One region of the Streptomyces sp. H51 genome, then DNA from elsewhere that is predicted to be linked to it. Evidence: predicted binding sites of a transcription regulator. Region 1 holds the regulator's gene; the other holds the start of a gene.
What was found. Region 1 encodes HspR, which represses chaperone genes until heat shock. Its sites were predicted from a motif close to TTGAGNNNNNNNNNCTCAA; they were not measured.

Region 1 (6,583 bases):
CTCCACGCACGAGCTGATCGCCACGGTCCCCGCGGGCACCACCCGGTACGTCGACGTCCAGGTGCCGGACGGCCAGGACTGGGTCTACTTCGTCGACGCGATGGACACCGCGAACAACTCCCTCTACACCGTGTCCGGTTCACCAGCGGACGAGGTCGCCGACGTCAGCGTCGACGAGCTCTTCCTCACCCCGTCCTACGCACCCCCGAACACCGCCGCCTGGACCCTGTCCGGCACGGCGGACGGGACGGGGAAGGCGGCGCTGTCGTGGACCTGCGCCACCGGCTGCGCGGCGAGCGGCTTCCACGTCCACCGCTGGGACCGCGCGACGGAGCAGTACGTCCGGCTGACCGACGAGCCCCTGGCCGCCGACGCCCGCGGCTACACCGACCCGGCCACCCCCACCGCCACCACCAGCTACTACCTCGTCTCGGCCGTCGCCGCGGACGGTTCGGAGGCCTTCACCGGCCTCGCACCGGTCGTGGTCCCGCCGAGCGGAACGTGACAAGAGGACCGAATGAACCCAGCAAGACGCACCACCACCGCCGCGGCGGCCACCGCCGTCGTGCTCGCCACCGCGGGCACCCTGCTCACCGCCGCGGCCCCCGCGTCCGCCGCGACCACCTGCACGTCCCCCGTCTACAAGCGGCAGTTCTACGCGAACACCACGTTCTCCGGCATACCGAAGAAGACGGACTGCGACTCCTCGGTCAGCGAGAACTGGGGCACCGGCGCGCCCGCCTCCGGCCTGCCGTCGAACTACTTCGGCGTCCGCTGGACCGTCACCCGTGACTTCGGCTCCGGCGGCCCCTTCTCGCTGCCGGTCTCCGCCCAGGACGGCATCCGCGTCTACCTCGACGACGTCCGCAAGGTCGACCTGTGGAAGAACGTGTCGACGACCGTGAAGAAGACCGTCGACATCACCGTCCCCGCCGGAAAGCACATCCTCCGCGTGGACTTCGTGAACTGGACCGGCCCGGCGAACGTCACCTTCTCCTACCTGCCGCGCACCTCCGCCACCGTGGACACGGTCAAGCCCCTCGCCCCGACGGGCGCTTCGGCCGCCTACGACAGCGCGACCGGCAAGGCCAAGATCGGCTGGGCGAAGAACAAGGAGATGGACCTCGCGGGCTACCGCGTCTACCGGCGGCTGAAGGGCGCCTCGTTCGGCGCCACCCCGCTCGCCACCACCACCTCCACCTCCTACACCGACACCACCCTGCCGGTGACCGGGGCGACGTACTACTACGAGGTCCGCGCCTACGACAAGGCCGGCAACGTGTCCACGGGCAGCGCCGACCAGCCCGTGACCACCGCCGACCGGGTCGCGCCCGGCGTGCCCACCGTGGTGAGCGCGAGCGGCGAGGTGACGCCGACGGGCGGCACCGGCGGGCTGAAGGTCGCCTGGAAGCAGGTCGCGGACGCGGTGTCGTACCGCGTCTTCCGGTCGGCGACCGAGACCGGCACCTACACCGCGCTCGGCAGCACCGGCGGACTCTCCTACCTGGACACCTCGGCCGCCGAGAGCACCGCGTACTACTACCGCGTGTCGGCCGTCGACGCGGCCGGCAACGAGTCCGCGCGGTCCGCACCCCAGCGCGGCTGGATCTGGGACAACGACCCGCCGCCGCTGGTCACCGGACTGACCGCCACCCCGACCGAGTACGGCTTCCACCTGACCTGGGACAAGAGCCCGGCCGCCGACCTGCAGCGCTACCGGCTCTACCAGGGCGAGCTGTACGAGGACGAGGGCGAGCAGGTCTGCTACGCCGACGTCTCGCACTACCTCTACCCCGACGAAACCTCCTTCGACCACACCGCCCTCCCGGACGGCGAAGAGGTCTGCTTCTTCATCGACGCGGTGGACGACGACGGCAACTCCGCCATCGAGTGGAACGGCCCCGCCGAGGCGGTGACCGTCACGGAACTCGACATGACGCCGAGCGTGGCCACCCCGGCGGGCTCGCCGCTGACGCTGGAGGCGACCTCGACGGAGGGCGACGAGGGCAACATGCTGATCTGGTCCGGGCTGGGCGCGGGCGAGGAGACGTCCGGCGAGAAGGCCCAGGGTTTCCGGATCTACCGGTGGAACCCCGCCACGGCGACGTACGAGAAGATCGCCGACCGCGGCGCCGGCGCCTTCACGTACTTCGACACCGGGGTCAGGCGCGGCACCACGTCCTACTACTGGGTGACCGGGGTGAAGGCCGACGGCACCGAGACCACGCCCGCGGGCGACTGGGCGGTCAGCGCGCCCTGAACGCGCGGAAGGGGCCCGGAGAATCCGGGCCCCTTCCGTACCGCGCCTGCGGGTCAGTCCGCGTCGGTGCGGGACTGCGGCTGCCGCTTGGGCCGCCACACCACCAGCGCGCTGGTCTGCTGGACCTCCTGGTAGGGAACCAGGTCGCGCCGGTAGGAGGCGTGCACCGCGGCCTCGCGCTGCTGCATCGCGGCCGCCGCGCCGTCCAGGGCCGCCTGCAGTTCCGCGACGCGGGACTGCAGGGCGGCGACCTGGTTCTCCAGTTCGATGATCCGCTTGATGCCGGCCAGGTTGATGCCCTCGTCCTGCGACAACTGCTGCACCTGGCGGAGCAGTTCGATGTCACGGGCCGAGTAGCGGCGTCCCCGGCCCGCCGTGCGGTCGGGGGACACCAGCCCCAGACGGTCGTACTGACGCAGCGTCTGCGGGTGCAGACCGGACAGCTGTGCGGCCACCGAGATGACGTAGACCGGGGTCTCCTCGGTCAGTTCATACGGATTGCGTCGACGGCCGTCCATCTCGTCATGCTCCCTTCGCGGCCTGGAACAGCTCCGCCCGCGGATCCTCACCCGCGGTCGCCTCGCGATACGCCTCGAGCGCGTCACGAGCCTTCCCCGTCACATGCTTGGGGACACTCACCTCGACGGTGACCAGGAGGTCGCCGCGGGTGCCGTCCTTGCGGACCGAGCCCTTGCCGCGGGCGCGCATGGTGCGGCCGTTGGGCGTGCCCGGCGGCAGCTTCAGGGTGACCGGCGGTCCGCCCAGGGTGGGCACCCTGATCTCGCCGCCGAGCGCCGCCTCCGCGAACGTCACCGGCACGGTCACCGTCAGGTTGTCGTCCTTGCGGCCGAACACCGGGTGGGCGCCGACGTGCACGGTGACGTACAGGTCGCCGGCCGGGCCGCCGCGCTCGCCCGGTGCGCCCTTGCCGCGCAGCCGGATGCGCTGCCCGTCCGACACCCCGGCGGGGATGCGCACCTGCATGGTCCGGGAGGACTTCGCCCGGCCCGAGCCGTTGCAGACCTCGCAGGGGTGCTCCGCGATCAGGCCGCGGCCCTTGCAGTCCGGGCAGGGGTCGGTCAGCGAGAAACCGCCGCCGGAGCCCCGGGCGACCTGGCCGGTGCCCACGCAGGTCGGGCAGACCCGCGGGTTGCCGTTCTTGTCGCCGGTGCCCGAACAGGCCCGGCAGGGGGCCTGCGAGGACATCCGCAGGGGGACCGTCGCCCCCTCGATCGCCTCGGTGAAGCTGAGGGTGACCTCGGTGTCGATGTCCTGGCCGCGCCTGGGCTGCACGCGCGTGGTGCCGGAGCCGCCACGGTTGAACAGGCCCCCGAACACGTCGCCGAGGCCGCCGCCGAAGCCGCCGGCCTGGCCGCCCTGGGCGCCGCCTCCGAAGAGGTCGCCCAGATCGAAGTTGAAGGAGCCGCCGCCCGCGCCCGGCCCCGGGCGGAACCCGCCGCTGCCGAAGAGGGCGCGGGCCTCGTCGTACTCCTTGCGCTTCTTGGGGTCGCCGAGGACGTCGTTCGCCTCGGAGATCTCCTTGAAGCGCTCCTCCGCCTTGGCGTTGCCCTTGTTGGCGTCCGGGTGGAACTCACGGGCGAGCTTCCGGTACGCCTTCTTGATCTCGGCCTCGGTGGCGTCCTTGGGGACGCCGAGGACCTTGTAGTAGTCCTTCTCGATGAAGTCCTTGGTGCTCATCCTCGACGTCCCTCCTTCCCGGTCGGTTCAAGCTCAGCCCTCGTCCGGGCCACCGCTCTCCTTGTCGTCGGCCGCCTCCGTCGTCTCCTCGGCCTTCACGGTCTGCGCACCCGGCTGCGGCTCGGCCACGGCCACCCGCGCGGGGCGGATGGTGCGCTCGCCGATGCGGTACCCGGGCTGCAGGATCGCCACGCACGTCGTCTCGGTGACGTCCGGCGCGTAGCTGTGCATCAGCGCCTCGTGGATCGTCGGGTCGAAGGACTCGCCTTCCTTGCCGAACTGCTGCAGACCCATCTTCGCCGCGACGGTCTCCAGCGACTCCGCGACGGACTTGAAGCCGCCGACGAGTTCGCCGTGTTCCCGGGCGCGGCCGATGTCGTCGAGCACGGGCAGGAGCTCGGTCAGGAGGTTCGCCACGGCGATCTCCTTGACCGTGACCCGGTCGCGTTCGACACGGCGGCGGTAGTTCTGGAACTCGGCCTGGAGCCGCTGGAGGTCCGCCGTGCGCTCTTCGAGCGCCTTGCGTGCCTGGTCCAGCTGGGCCGTCAGACCGGTGATCTTCTCTGCGTCCCCGGCCGGGGCCGCCTCCTCCTTGGGGGCGGCGGCCTTCGGCTCGGCGTCGTCGGGGGTCGCGCCGGAGGGGACGTCGGGCTTCTCCTCGAAGCCCGGGGTCTCCTCCGTCACGCGGCACCGTCCTTGCGCTCGTCGTCGACGATCTCGGCGTCCACGACATCGTCGTCGGCCTTCGGGGCCTCGGCGCCGCCCGCGGCGGCCTGCGAGGCCTGGGCGTCGGCGTACATCGCCTGGCCCAGCTTCTGGGACACGGCCGCGACCTTCTCCGTGGCGGAGCGGATCTCGGCGATGTCCTCGCCCTTCAGCTTCTCCTTCAGTTCCGCGAGGGCGGCCTCGACCTCGGTCTTGATCTCGCCCGGGACCTTGTCCTCGTTGTCCTTGAGGAACTTCTCGGTCTGGTAGACGAGCTGCTCGCCCTGGTTGCGGGTCTCGGCGGCCTCGCGGCGCTTGTGGTCCTCCTCCGCGTAGCGCTCGGCCTCCTCGCGCATGCGGTCGACCTCGTCCTTCGGGAGCGAGGAACCGCCGGTGACGGTCATCTTCTGCTCCTTGCCGGTGCCGAGGTCCTTCGCCGTGACGTGCATGATGCCGTTGGCGTCGATGTCGAAGGAGACCTCGATCTGCGGGACGCCGCGCGGCGCCGGCGGCAGACCGGTCAGCTCGAACATGCCGAGCTTCTTGTTGTACGCCGCGATCTCACGCTCGCCCTGGTAGACCTGGATCTGCACCGACGGCTGGTTGTCCTCGGCCGTGGTGAAGATCTCGGAGCGCTTGGTCGGGATCGTGGTGTTGCGCTCGATCAGCTTGGTCATGATGCCGCCCTTGGTCTCGATACCGAGGGACAACGGGGTGACGTCGAGGAGCAGGACGTCCTTGACCTCGCCCTTGAGGACACCGGCCTGGAGCGAGGCGCCGATGGCGACGACCTCGTCCGGGTTCACACCCTTGTTGGCCTCCTTGCCGCCGGTCAGCTCCTTGACGAGCTCGGCGACGGCGGGCATACGGGTGGAGCCGCCGACGAGGACGACGTGGTCGATCTCGTTGATGGAGATGCCGGCGTCCTTGATGACGTTGTGGAACGGCGTCTTGCAGCGCTCCAGCAGGTCCGCGGTCAGCTGCTGGAACTGAGCCCGGGTGAGCTTCTCGTCCAGGTGCAGCGGGCCCTCGGCGGACGCGGTGATGTAGGGCAGGTTGATCGAGGTCTCCGTGGAGGAGGACAGCTCGATCTTCGCCTTCTCCGCGGCCTCGCGCAGGCGCTGGAGGGCCATCTTGTCCTTGGCGAGGTCCACGCCGTGACCCGACTTGAACTGCTGCACCAGGTAGTCGACGACGCGCTGGTCCCAGTCGTCACCACCGAGGTGGTTGTCACCGTTGGTGGCCTTCACCTCGACGACGCCGTCGCCGATCTCCAGCAGGGACACGTCGAAGGTGCCGCCGCCGAGGTCGAAGACGAGGATCGTCTGGTCGTCCTTGTCGAGGCCGTAGGCGAGCGCCGCCGCGGTGGGCTCGTTGACGATGCGCAGGACGTTCAGGCCCGCGATCTCGCCGGCCTCCTTGGTCGCCTGGCGCTCGGAGTCGTTGAAGTAGGCCGGGACGGTGATGACCGCGTCGGTCACCTTCTCGCCCAGGTAGGCCTCGGCGTCCCGCTTCAGCTTCTGCAGGATGAACGCGGAGATCTGCTGCGGGTTGAAGTCCTTCCCGTCCAGCTGGATCTTCCAGTCGGTGCCCATGTGGCGCTTCACGGACCGGATGGTCCGGTCCACGTTGGTGACCGCCTGGCGCTTGGCCACCTCGCCGACGAGCACTTCACCGTTCTTGGCGAAGGCGACGACGGACGGCGTGGTCCTGGCACCCTCGGCGTTGGTGATGACGGTGGGCTCGCCGCCCTCCAGAACGCTGACGACGGAGTTAGTCGTGCCCAGGTCGATGCCGACCGCACGTGCCATGGTTGCTTCCTCCAGCTGACTTGAGTGGATCGGACTCAAGTGTGCCTGACACACGGCGCTGGGTCAACAGACCTGAGTCAACCGGACTCAACTCTTATCCGTTTCTGAC
Region 2 (6,583 bases), on a different contig from region 1:
TCGGCCGGGTCCTGGGCCGCCTCCGGCACGTGGTGCGGCCGGCCGATCAGCCCGCGCAGATCGTCCGCGCGAACGGTGAACGGCAGCTCCCGCTCGCCGAGTTCGTGCTGGGCGGCGATCTTGCGCAGCAGCCGGGCGATCGACCGCTCCAGGGTGCGCACGCCCGCCTCGCGCGTGTACTCGCCGGCGAGCTTGCGCAGCGCGCCCTCGTCCAGCGTCACCTCGTCCCCGGCGAGGCCGGCCCGCTCCAACTGGCGCGGGAGCAGGTGGTCGCGGGCGATGACGACCTTCTCGTCCTCGGTGTAGCCGTCCAGGCGCACCAGTTCCATACGGTCCAGGAGCGCCTCCGGGATGGCCTCCAGGACGTTGGCGGTGGCGAGGAAGACGACGTCGGACAGGTCGAGTTCGACCTCCAGGTAGTGGTCGCGGAAGGTGTGGTTCTGCGCCGGGTCCAGGACTTCGAGGAGGGCCGCCGCGGGGTCGCCGCGGAAGTCGGAGCCGACCTTGTCGATCTCGTCCAGCAGGACGACCGGGTTCATCGATCCGGCCTCCTTGATCGCGCGGACGATACGGCCGGGCAGCGCGCCGACGTAGGTGCGCCGGTGGCCGCGGACCTCCGCCTCGTCGCGGACGCCGCCGAGGGCGACGCGGACGAACTTGCGGCCCATGGCGTGCGCCACGGACTCGCCGAGCGAGGTCTTGCCGACGCCGGGCGGGCCGACCAGGGCGAGCACGGCGCCACCGCGACGGCCCCCGACGATCCCCAGCCCCCGGTCCGCGCGGCGCTTGCGGACCGCGAGGTACTCGGTGATCCGCTCCTTCACGTCTTCCAGACCGGCGTGCTCGGCGTCCAGGACCGCCTTGGCGCCCCGGATGTCGTAGGCGTCCTCGGTGCGTTCGTTCCACGGCAGTTCGAGGACGGTGTCGAGCCAGGTGCGGATCCAGGAGCCCTCCGGCGACTGGTCGGAGGACCGCTCCAGCTTGTCGACCTCCTTCAGGGCGGCCTCGCGGACCTTCTCCGGCAGGTCGGCGGCCTCGACGCGGGCGCGGTAGTCGTCGGACTCCTCGCCCTCCTTCTCGCCGTTGAGCTCGCGCAGCTCCTTGCGGACGGCCTCCAGCTGACGGCGCAGCAGGAACTCGCGCTGCTGCTTGTCGACGCCCTCCTGGACGTCCTTGGCGATGCTCTCGGCGACGTCCTGCTCGGCGAGGTGGTCGCGCAGCTGCTGGGTGGCCAGCTTCAGGCGGGCGACCGGGTCGGTGGTCTCCAGGAGCTGGATCTTCTGCTCGGTGGTGAGGAAGGGCGAGTAGCCGGAGTTGTCGGCGAGCGCGGAGACGTCGTCGATGGCCTGGACCCGGTCGACGACCTGCCAGGCGCCCCGCTTGCGCAGCCAGGCGGTGGCGAGCGCCTTGTACTCCTTGACCAGTTCGGCCGCGTGACCCGGCAGGGGGTCGGGCGCCTTCTCGTCGATCCGCGTGCCCTCGACCCACAGCGCCGCGCCCGGGCCGGTGGTGCCCGCGCCGATGCGCACGCGGCCGCGGCCGCGGACCAGCGCGCCCGGGTCGCCGTCGGCCAGCCGGCCGACCTGCTCGACGGTGCCGAGCACACCGGTGCCCGCGTAGGTCCCGTCGACGCGGGGCACCAGGAGAACCCTGGGCTTCCCCGGCTCGGAGCGGGCGGCGGCCTGGGCGGCCTCCACCGCGGCGCGCACGTCGGCGTCGCTCAGGTCCAGCGGAACCACCATGCCGGGCAGCACGACCTCGTCGTCGAGCGGCAGCACAGGCAGGGCGAGCGGTGTGAACGCCTCGGACTCAGCAGCCATGATCTCCCCTTCGGCAGTCAAGTTGAGCTATGCCGACTCAATGCTCGGCGGCATCCCGTTGTTCCCCGGGGAGTGTTCGCCGAGAGCGATCACCGCGGCCGACGGCCGGCGTACGTGGCGGCGAGGGCCGACGGCCGCCGGCCCGGACACCCGGAATTCCCGTGGCCGTCGCGCCGTGTTCGTGCAGGATGGGCCCCATGACCGCCACCTACGAAACCCCCGTGGTGCTGGATCGTCGTGAGGGCCCCTACGGCGAGGTCGTGCTGCGCCGGCACGGCGAGCTGCTGCAGATCATCGCCAACGGCTGCTTCCTGATGGACACCTCCGACGGCCGCTCCGAGCGGCTGCTCGTGGACGCCGCGCTGGACACCCTCGGCGCCCGCCCCGAACCGCGTGTGCTGATCGGCGGGCTCGGCGTCGGCTTCTCGCTCGCACACGCCGCGGCGAACCCCCGCTGGGGCGCGATCACGGTGGTGGAACGCGAACGAGCGATCATCGACTGGCATCTGCGCGGCCCGCTGTCGGCACTGTCCTCACAGGCCGTGGCCGACCCGCGCACCCGCGTCGTCGAGGCGGACCTGGTCGACCATCTCCGTGAGACGTCCGCCACGTACGACGCTCTGTGCCTGGACATCGACAACGGGCCCGGCTGGACCGTCACCGAGGGCAACGGCACTCTCTACTCGCCCGCCGGACTGGCAAGCTGCGCAAGGGTGTTGAGGCCGGGCGGGGTTCTCGCGGTGTGGTCGGCCGAGCCATCCCCGGAATTCGAAGAAACCTTGTGGAATGCCGGGTTCCCACAGGTGCGTACCGAAGAGGTCCCCGTTGCCCGGGGCGTTCCCGACGTCGTGCACCTCGCCGTCCTACCTGGATAGCAAATAAACGGTGACTCCCCGTACGCTGCTGCCCTGACGCCGATCATTCCGCGTCAATCGCAGGCATGCGCAGACCTGTGCAAGTGCAGACATGTGCAAGTAACGGATCACCCCACGGATTCCGGAAAGCAACTCAGGGGCGGGCGATGGAGCAGACACACACCTCGCACAACGGCACGACCACGACCCAGGGCGCGCAGCGCCGGGTGCTGGTGGTCGAGGACGATCCGACGATCGTCGACGCCATCGCGGCCCGCCTGCGCGCCGAGGGTTTCCTCGTGCAGACCGCCGGCGACGGTCCGGCGGCCGTCGACACCGCCGAGGCCTGGCAGCCCGACCTGCTGATCCTCGACATCATGCTGCCCGGCTTCGACGGACTGGAGGTCTGCCGCCGTGTGCAGGCCGCCCGTCCGGTGCCGGTGCTGATGCTCACCGCGCGCGACGACGAGACCGACATGCTGGTGGGACTCGGCGTCGGCGCCGACGACTACATGACGAAGCCGTTCTCCATGCGGGAGCTGGCCGCGCGGGTGCACGTGCTGCTGCGCCGCGTGGAGCGGGCCGCGCTGGCCGCGGCGACGCCGAGGAACGGCATCCTGCGCCTGGGCGAACTGGAGATCGACCACGCGCAGCGGCGGGTCCGGGTGCGCTCCGAGGACGTGCACCTCACGCCCACCGAGTTCGACCTGCTGGTCTGCCTGGCGAACACACCGCGCGCGGTGCTCTCCCGCGAGCAGCTGCTGGCGGAGGTGTGGGACTGGGCGGACGCCTCCGGCACCCGGACCGTCGACAGCCACATCAAGGCGCTGCGCCGGAAGATCGGCGCCGAGCGGATCCGCACGGTGCACGGCGTGGGCTACGCGCTGGAGACCCCGACCCCATGAGCGGCGGACCGACCGCGCCGAGAGGCCCCGGGGAGGAACCCTGGGGCGGCGTACGCCCGTTCTCGATCAAGACCAAGCTGGGCGTGCTGGTCGTCGTCTCGGTGCTGATCACCACCGGTCTGCTGATGATCGCGGTGCGCACGGAGACCGAGCTGCGTTTCATCACGGTCTTCTCGATGATCGCGACCCTGCTGATCACGCAGTTCGTCGCGCACTCGCTCACCGCGCCGCTGGACGAGATGAACGCGGTGGCCCGTTCCATCTCGCACGGCGACTACACGCGCCGGGTGCGCGAGAACCGGCGGGACGAACTGGGCGACCTGGCCCAGACGATCAACCGCATGGCCGACGACCTGGAGGCCCAGGACCGGCAGCGCAAGGAGCTGGTCGCGAACGTCTCGCACGAGCTGCGCACGCCCATCGCGGGCCTGCGCGCGGTGCTGGAGAACATCGTGGACGGCGTCTCGCCCGCCGACACCGAGACCATGCGCACCGCCCTGAAACAGACGGAGCGGCTCGGGCGGCTGGTGGAGACGCTGCTCGACCTGTCCCGGCTGGACAACGGCGTCGTACCGCTGCGCAAGCGGCGCTTCGAGGTGTGGCCGTACCTGTCGGGCGTGCTGAAGGAGGCCAACATGGCCGTGCCCGCCCGCGCGGGCATCGCCTCCGGCTCCGGCACCCACACCCGCACCGACGTCCATCTGCACCTCGACGTCTCCCCGCCCGAACTGACCGCGCACGCCGACCCGGAGCGCATCCACCAGGTGGTCGCCAACCTGATCGACAACGCGGTCAAGCACAGCCCGCCGCACGGCCGGGTGACCGTCAAGGCGCGGCGCGGCGCGCAGCCGGAGTCGCTGGAGCTGGAGGTGCTGGACGAGGGTCCCGGCATCCCCCGCTCGGAGTGGCACCGGGTCTTCGAACGCTTCAACCGGGGCGACGCGGGCGCGTCGAAGGGGCCGGGCAGCGACGGCGGCACGGGCCTCGGCCTGGCGATCGCCCGCTGGGCGGTGGATCTGCACGGCGGCCGGATAGGGGTGGCCGAATCTGCGCGAGGTTGCCGGATTCTTGTCACTCTTCCGGGAGAGACAGCCGTACCAAGTTGACGTAAGGTCCGAACCGGAGTCCCCCCGTCCACCGACGTTCGCGCCGGCGGACACGTGTGACCAGGAACAGGCCCGCAGGCTCTGCTCGCAGGGCCTGCACCGGCGTACCCCGGCGCTCCCCAACCTCCCCTTCGTACAGCGGAACCACGCTTGTTTCCCGCCGTTTCGAGCCCCGAAACACCCTTCGCAATGTGACTTGCGCGACGTTGAACCGGTCCGGACTGACCTTCGCCGCCGGGGAGGCGTAGCCTTGATTCCCGCTGTCCATCACCTTGTGAAGCGGAAGAGGGCGGTTGCCGCCGTGTCGCCACAGTCCCCCAGTAACTCAAGCTCCTCCACCCTTCGGGCAGGAGGCGCGTCTACGACCGACGCCGACCAAGCGGGCAAGAACCCCGCTGCCGCGTTCGGTCCCAATGAGTGGCTCGTCGACGAGATCTATCAGCAGTACCTCCAGGACCCGAATTCGGTAGACCGCGCCTGGTGGGACTTCTTCGCCGACTACAAGCCGGGGGCGGCCGCCTCACCGGCTCCGGCGGGTGCTGCGGCCGCGGGGGCCGCAGGGACCACCACCACCCCGGCGCCGGCCGCTCCGGCCGCGCCCGCGGCTCCGGCCGCCGCTCCCGCTCCGGCTCCCGCGGCCCCGAAGCCCGCCGCCGCGGCTCCCGCCCCGGCCCAGGCTCCGGCTCCCGCGAAGGCCGCTCCGGCCCCGAAGCCCGCCGCCAAGCCGAAGGCGGAGCCCGCCGCGCAGGCCGCCGACGGCCCGGAGCTGGTGCCGCTGCGCGGCCCGTCCGCCGCGGTCGTCAAGAACATGAACGCCTCGCTGGAGCTGCCCACGGCCACGTCCGTGCGCGCGGTCCCGGTGAAGCTGCTGTTCGACAACCGCATCGTCATCAACAACCACCTCAAGCGGGCCCGGGGCGGGAAGATCTCCTTCACCCACCTCATCGGCTACGCGATGGTGCGGGCCATCAAGGCCATGCCGTCGATGAACTGGTCGTTCGGCGAGAAGGACGGCAAGCCGGTCCTCGTCAAGCCGGCGCACGTCAACCTCGGCCTGGCCATCGACCTGGTGAAGCCCAACGGCGACCGCCAGCTCGTCGTGGCCGCCATCAAGAAGGCCGAGACGCTGAACTTCTTCGAGTTCTGGCAGGCCTACGAGGACATCGTCCGCCGCGCCCGCGACGGCAAGCTGACGATGGACGACTTCACCGGTGTCACGGTCTCCCTGACCAACCCCGGCGGCCTCGGCACCGTCCACTCCGTCCCGCGCCTGATGCCCGGCCAGTCGGTGATCATGGGCGTCGGCTCCATGGACTACCCGGCGGAGTTCCAGGGCACCTCCCAGGACACCCTCAACAAGCTCGGCATCTCGAAGGTCATGACGCTCACGTCGACCTACGACCACCGGGTGATCCAGGGCGCCGCCTCCGGCGAGTTCCTCCGCCAGGTCGCGAACCTCCTGCTCGGCGAGAACGGCTTCTACGACGACATCTTCGAGGCCCTGCGCATCCCCTACGAGCCGGTCCGCTGGCTGCGGGACATCGACGCCAGCCACGACGACGACGTCACCAAGGCCGCCCGCGTCTTCGAGCTGATCCACTCCTACCGGGTCCGCGGCCACGTCATGGCCGACACCGACCCGCTGGAGTACCGCCAGCGCAAGCACCCCGACCTGGACATCGTCGAGCACGGCCTCACCCTGTGGGACCTGGAGCGCGAGTTCGCCGTCGGCGGCTTCGCCGGCAAGTCGATGATGAAGCTGCGCGACATCCTCGGCGTGCTGCGCGACTCGTACTGCCGCACCACCGGCATCGAGTTCATGCACATCCAGGACCCCAAGCAGCGCAAGTGGATCCAGGACCGCGTGGAGCGCCCGCACTCCAAGCCGGAGCGCGAGG

Region 2: lon (endopeptidase La) is a predicted target of HspR. The motif match lies at 1,843-1,861, and genes of this name have one in related genera.

What each region holds. Positions count from the first base shown of each region.
Region 1 is NZ_JAYMHD010000087.1:95,928-102,510, forward strand. It holds gene VKA29_RS34115 (PA14 domain-containing protein) at 1-505, shown strand, start outside; gene VKA29_RS34120 (PA14 domain-containing protein) at 518-2,260, shown strand; gene VKA29_RS34125 (heat shock protein transcriptional repressor HspR) at 2,314-2,778, opposite strand; gene dnaJ (molecular chaperone DnaJ) at 2,783-3,958, opposite strand; gene grpE (nucleotide exchange factor GrpE) at 3,992-4,642, opposite strand; gene dnaK (molecular chaperone DnaK) at 4,639-6,474, opposite strand; gene VKA29_RS34145 (MraY family glycosyltransferase) at 6,569-6,583, opposite strand, start outside.
Region 2 is NZ_JAYMHD010000049.1:28,536-35,118, reverse strand. It holds gene lon (endopeptidase La) at 1-1,820, opposite strand, end outside; gene VKA29_RS15320 (spermidine synthase) at 2,018-2,695, shown strand; gene VKA29_RS15315 (response regulator transcription factor) at 2,842-3,579, shown strand; gene VKA29_RS15310 (HAMP domain-containing sensor histidine kinase) at 3,576-4,685, shown strand; gene VKA29_RS15305 (multifunctional oxoglutarate decarboxylase/oxoglutarate dehydrogenase thiamine pyrophosphate-binding subunit/dihydrolipoyllysine-residue succinyltransferase subunit) at 4,987-6,583, shown strand, end outside.